2 linked regions of the Sediminitomix flava genome follow. Each later gene encodes a partner of the first gene's protein in a complex. Links are inferred from orthologs where the notes say so. Each region holds a gene or a part of one and is shown on either strand. Other genes may lie near its edges. The genes, in order: rpsK and rpsT.

What was found.
Region 2: rpsK (region 1) and rpsT share a complex: the UniProt entries of both Bacillus subtilis proteins name them as parts of the 30S ribosomal subunit. The link is inferred for Sediminitomix flava from one-to-one orthologs.

Annotation. Positions count from the first base shown.
Region 1 is NZ_QGDO01000006.1:289,356-292,608, reverse strand. Bases 1-2,920 are described here. They hold rpsK (30S ribosomal protein S11), read right to left. Parts: upstream 1,697-2,920; coding sequence 1,304-1,696; downstream 1-1,303. Other genes in these bases: map (type I methionyl aminopeptidase), read right to left, coding at 2,679-2,920; infA (translation initiation factor IF-1), read right to left, coding at 2,459-2,677; rpmJ (50S ribosomal protein L36), read right to left, coding at 2,200-2,316; rpsM (30S ribosomal protein S13), read right to left, coding at 1,767-2,135; rpsD (30S ribosomal protein S4), read right to left, coding at 592-1,197. In the rest of the region: more of map, read right to left, coding at 2,921-3,253. UniProt on the Bacillus subtilis protein: Located on the platform of the 30S subunit, it bridges several disparate RNA helices of the 16S rRNA. Forms part of the Shine-Dalgarno cleft in the 70S ribosome.
Region 2 is NZ_QGDO01000001.1:1,636,635-1,639,868, reverse strand. Bases 334-3,234 are described here. They hold rpsT (30S ribosomal protein S20), read right to left. Parts: upstream 1,960-3,234; coding sequence 1,708-1,959; downstream 334-1,707. Other genes in these bases: serS (serine--tRNA ligase), read right to left, coding at 2,318-3,234; ytxJ (bacillithiol system redox-active protein YtxJ), read right to left, coding at 1,255-1,584; bshA (N-acetyl-alpha-D-glucosaminyl L-malate synthase BshA), read right to left, coding at 334-1,221. Also shown: more of bshA, read right to left, coding at 79-333. UniProt on the Bacillus subtilis protein: Binds directly to 16S ribosomal RNA.

The sequences.
Region 1 (3,253 bases):
ACCATTTCGTCACCTAGATTGTGCTCCTCTGCAGGAACATAACCTCTCCCCTTGTTCAAAGTAAGTTCTACTTGAAGGTTAGAAGATGAATCTAAATGTGCAATGACGAAATCAGGGTTCAAGATTTCAAAATCCTCAGTAAACTCAGCAATATCACCAGCAGTGAACTGCTCTTTACCGCTAATATTTACATTGATTTTGTAAACTTGCTCTTCTGTTTCAGTTACTTTCTTGAATCTAACTTGCTTCAAGTTCAAGATGATGTCAGTAACATCTTCTACGACGCCGTCGATTGCTGAAAATTCGTGTAATACACTAGGGAATTTCACACCGACAACGGCATAGCCTTCAAGAGAAGATAAAAGAATTCTACGAAGAGCATTACCAATGGTGACCCCATATCCCCTCTCAAGCGGTTTAAACTCGAAAAGCCCATGAAAATCATCGGCTTTTTCCATCACCACTCGGTCAGGCATTTGAAAAGCTAATATGGACATATATGCTGCTTTTGATATTGATTTTTATGAAATGCAGAAAACAGTCTTGAAGATAGTAAAATATCCACAAAACTGTTTTCTGATAAGAAGAAAATTATTTCGAATAAAGTTCGACAATCAGCTGTTCCTTGATTTGCTCAGGAATCTCCTCTCTTTCAGGTTGAGTGATGTACTTACCAACCATACGCTCAGTATCCCATTCTAACCAGCTGAATGAAGCACGTTGACGTCCAGAAAGCGCCTCTTGGATTTTACCCATTGCTTGAGATTTAGCTTTCACACCAACGATATCACCTGGTTTCAACGTATATGAAGGGATATTTACAATCTCTCCGTTTACAGTGATGTGCTTGTGAGACACCAATTGACGAGCCGCTCTACGAGTAGGAGCGATACCCAATCTGTAAACTGTGTTGTCCAATCTTGCTTCCAAGAACTTCAACAAGTTTTCACCAGTAATACCTGGTTTAGCAGCAGCAGCTTTGAACAAGTTACGGAATTGCTTCTCTAGCACACCGTAAGTATATTTAGCTTTTTGCTTTTCTGCAAGTTGGATTGCATACTCAGACTGCTTTCTTCTTCTCTTGTTTCCGTGTTGTCCTGGAGGATAAGCTTTTTTCTTAAGCTCTTTGCACGCTCCGAAAATTGGATCATTAAACTTTCTAGCAATTTTCGAAGTAGGGCCTGTATATCTAGCCATTTCTTATTGAATTAAATTCGTTGAATAAAAATAAAGAGTGTGTTAATGATCTTGGCCTTTTTTTATAGTGGCCAACTATATCAACAACATCCCATGAAAAGTCATATCAGACTCTTCTTCTTTTTGGAGGACGACATCCATTGTGTGGAAGTGGCGTCACGTCTCTGATCGCTGTAACTTCGATTCCTGAGTTTTGGATTGTACGGATAGCAGATTCTCTACCAGAACCAGGTCCTTTTACGAAAACCTCTGCTTTTCTCATACCTAACTCATGTGCAACTTTTGCACAATCAGAAGCTGCTTGCTGAGCTGCGTAAGGAGTGTTCTTTTTAGAACCTCTGAAGCCCATTTTACCAGCAGTCGACCAAGAGATAACTTGTCCGTCCTTGTTAGTAATAGAGATGATGATGTTGTTGAAAGAAGCTTTGATGTGTACTTCACCTACTTGATCAACGCGAACAACTCTCTTTTTCGCTTTTTCTTTTCTTTTTTGAGCCATTCTCAAATAATTTTTTTGAGTCAATATCTGCTTGCGAATTAGTTTAGGCTATTTCGCAAACAACTAATGATTACTTCTTCTTACCTGCTACAGTTTTTCTCTTACCTTTACGAGTACGAGAGTTGTTTTTAGTTCTTTGTCCTCTCAAAGGTAATCCTTTTCTGTGACGCAAACCTCTGTAACAACCAATGTCCATCAAACGCTTGATGTTCAATTGGATCTCTGATTTCAACTCACCTTCAGTTTTGAAATCGTTTGTGATGATTTCCCTGATGCTTTGAGCCTCTTCATCAGTCCAATCTTTCACCTGCTTATCTGCATCTACTCCTGCTTTCTCCAAGATCACTGCAGCAGATGGTCTTCCAATTCCGAAGATATAAGTAAGAGAAATGATTCCTCTCTTATTATCTGGAATATCAACACCTGAAATACGTGCCATTTTGTCTTAACTAGATAATTTGAACTTTATTACTAATTTTCTTCTGTTCGGCTAAAGTGATTAATTATCCTTGTCTTTGCTTATGACGAGGATTCTTTTTGTTAATCACGTAAAGCTTACCTTTACGTCTGATGATCTTATCATCAGAACTTCTCTTCTTAATTGAAGCTTTAACTTTCATTTGTATATACGTTGAAAATACTGAATACGAACCTTAAATTCCTGATCACCATAGGAATAGTTCTATAAAGTTCCCGCAAAAGAAAACAAAATAGAGCTAAATTGTTCCCGATACAGCTTTAATGAATGTTAAGCATTCAGTCTTATTTGTATCTGTATACAATTCTTCCTTTAGTCAAGTCATAAGGAGACATCTCCAATTTTACTTTATCTCCAGGAAGAATACGAATGTAGTGCATACGCATCTTACCAGAAATATGGGCAATGACTTGGTGCCCATTCTGCAACTCGACACGGAACATAGCATTTGAAAGTGCTTCTACAATTGTTCCGTCCTGAACAATATTCGACTGTTTTGGCATATCAGAATTTAAATACTTCTTCTATATACTTAAATGTGGTTAAGACTTCTGCCTTGTCATTATGGAAAGCCACCGTGTGCTCATAATGAGCTGATGGTTTCGAATCACGAGTACGGATTGTCCAACCGTCATTATCCTGAACAACATTACGTGTCCCCATATTGATCATTGGCTCGATGGCGATTACTAAACCATTTTTGAATTTAATTCCTCGCCCTCGTTTACCATAATTAGGAACTTCAGGTTCTTCATGAAGACTGCGTCCTAATCCATGGCCTACCAACTCTCTTACTACAGAGTATCCATGTTTTTCAGCGTATTCCTGAATTGCAAAACTTACATCACCAATTCGGTTGTTTGCCTTTACTTGTTCGATACCAAGATAAAGAGAATCTTTGGTAACTTTTAGTAATTGCATCACATCCGGTGCTACATTCCCTACAGGATAAGTAAATGCACTATCAGAATGATATTCATTTAAGTAAACCCCACAGTCGATGGAAATGACATCTCCATCTTTCAACTCGTAATCATTCGGAATTCCGTGTACAACTACATCGTTGAGAGACATACAAA
Region 2 (3,234 bases), on another replicon or contig:
TGAAATAGAAAGAAGATAAAAAACTGGTTCAAATCATCTGTATTTACAATGTAGGATAATTTGAACCAGTAAGTATAGTTAAGCTTTAGCTTTAACTTTTTCTAGTGCTAACTCGTAAGCACTTTCATAAAGTGGGGTAATCTGATCTACAGCAAAGTCTTTTGCTCTTGTCAATGCATTGGCTTTAAATGTTGGAAGATTTTCATCTTGCAGAATATGGTAAGCACTTTTAACCATTGCATCCACATCTCCAAGAGGGCAAATCATACCTGAGAAACCATGCTTATTTAGTTCGGGTAAACCTCCTACATCAGAAGAAATGACAGGAACTTCACAAGCCATCGCTTCTAGTGCAGCCAATCCGAAACTTTCTTTTTCAGATGGCATCATGAATAGGTCTCCGATAGAAAGAACTTCCTCAATTTCTTGTAGTTTTCCTAAAAAACGAACGTCAGTACAAGTATTTAGCTTGTAGCACATTTCCTCTAAGTGATTGCGTTCTGGCCCATCTCCCACAATCAGAAGTTTACTAGGAATCATGTGTCGGAGTTTATCAAAAGCCATCAATACATCTTCAGCTCTTTTTACCTTTCTGAGGTTTGAGATATGTATCAACAGTTTTTCTCCATTCGGACAGATTGCCTTTTTGAAATGTTCCTTTGTTTGCTTCTTAAATCGATTTAAGTCTACAAAGTTAGGAATCACTTCAATGTGCTGAGGACTTTTAATTGTAAAGTGTTCTAGTGTATCCTGTTTTAAAGATTCAGAAACAGCTGTAACCACATCTGAAGCATTGATACTAAAAGATACTACAGGCGATAAAGTTTCGTCTTTCCCGACCAAGGTAATATCAGTACCATGAAGCGTAGTGACAACAGGAATATGAATACCTTCCGCTGCCAAAATCTGTTTGGCCATAAATGCTGCTGAAGCATGTGGAATAGCATAATGGACATGTAGTAGATCAAGTTTTTCCATCTTTACTACATTTACCATTCTACTTGCTAGGGCAGATTCGTAGGGCGGATATTTGAACAGTGGATAATTGCGAATATCCACTTTATGATAAAAAACATTTTCGTTGAAAAAGCTCACTCTTGTAGGCAAGTCATAAGTAATAAAATGTACTTCATGCCCTTTGCGAGCCATTGCTAACCCTAATTCGGTAGCTACAACACCGCTACCTCCATATGTGGGATAACAAACTACTCCAATTTTCATTTTGACACTCGTCTTTATTATAAAACGGAAATACTATACCAAATCTTTCAACTCTTGAAAGTTGATTCCCATATGAGAAGTATGATAAACACATTGTCCGTTTTCAATTACCAATACTTGTGGTGAAGCATGTTCTACACCAAAACGGGATGCAATGTCATTTGAAATTCCTCGATTTGCAATAAGGTCTAGATAATATGGCTTAAGCGCAACGTCTTTTTCCCAGCTTCTTTCCAAACGGTTCAATGCCATAGAACTAATTGAACAGCGAGTACTGTGCTTAAAGATTACGATTTTCTCGTTTTCAGATTCAGACACAATTGCGTTCAACTGTTCTGGTGAATTTAATTGATTCCACTCCATCACAAATAAATAATTGTATTGTAAGATTATTACAATTGAGAAACTATAGTAAGATAAAAAAGTTTAAAATAAAAAAAGCCGAATCTATTTCTAGATTCGGCTTTTTCGCTAAAGCGGTATAGCTTACAAGCTGTTTACGTGCTTAGCCAATTTAGATTTTTTGTTAGCTGCATTATTAGCGTGAATAATGTTTCTCTTAGCTAACTTATCAATCATAGAAGAAACTTTCTTGAACATGTCTTCTGCTTCAGTTCTGTCAGAAGTTGCTCTCAATCTTTTGATGAAAGTTCTTGTAGTTTTTAGTTGATATCTATTTCTCAAGCGTTTTGCTTGGCTTGATCTAATTCTTTTTTTAGCAGACTTGTGATTTGCCATTATATTAAATTCTTAAAAGTCTTAACAATATCAATAATCTTACTCCAGATTTTCGGAGTGCAAAATTATTATATTACCTGAAATAAAGCAATACTTTTGCTTTGAAAGATTCCTCAAATACAATAAGTAATGTCAGAATCTGATTTTCTTAAACCTAAGAAATAAAAGAACGTACTCCTTAGTCGTTTAACGAAGGTGCAAGTTACACAAAATTATAATCTGACAAAAGTTGGAATGACTTTTTTCCGTTGTGTTAACTTTTTTTTTCCAATGTCCAAAAAACACAGAATCAGTTTCAAATCCTCTAAAAGGAGAACACGAAACTGATTCTATATATCTAGATTATCAGATATTTCTTCTAGTTAATCATATCAAAACCTGTAAATGGCACTAGTACTTCTGGAATACGGATTCCTTCTGGAGTCTGATTATTCTCTAATATAGCAGCCAAAATACGAGGCAATGCCAGTGCACTACCGTTTAGAGTATGAGCCAATTGCGTTTGATTGTTTTCATCTTTATAGCGCAATTTCAAGCGATTAGCTTGGTAGTTGTAGAAGTTACTTACAGAACTTACTTCCAACCAACGCTCTTGTGCAGCAGAATAAACTTCAAAGTCGTAGCAAAGACCTGCATTTATACTAAGGTCTCCTCCGCAAAGCAATAACCTACGGTATGGAAGTCCTAGCTCAACCAATAGACTTTCTACATAATCACACATTTCTTTGTGTGCTGTTTCAGAATCTTCTGGCTTTGTTACGTTCACGATTTCAACTTTGTCGAACTGGTGAAGACGGTTCAAGCCTCTTACATCAGCTCCCCATGAACCTGCTTCTCTACGGAAACATGGCGTGAAACCAACACAACGTTTTGGAAGATCTTCTTTACGAAGAATTTCGTCACGGAACATATTTGTGATTGGCACCTCAGCAGTAGGAATCAAATACAACTCATCTTTTCCGATGTGATACATTTGTCCTTCTTTATCTGGCAACTGCCCAGTACCGTAACCTGAAGCCTCATTTACTACTATTGGAGGTTGTACCTCAAGATACCCTTTCTCAACTGCTTTCTCTAAGAAGAAGTTAACAAGAGCACGTTGTAAACGAGCACCTTTACCTTTATAGAATGGGAAACCAGCTCCAGTAACTTTGTTACCCATTTCGAAATCGATGATATCGTATTTCTTGATCAAGTCCCAGTGAGGTTCTGAACCTTCAGCTAGTGTAGGAACTTCTCCTTTTCTATATTCTTCTACGTTATCCTCATCACTTT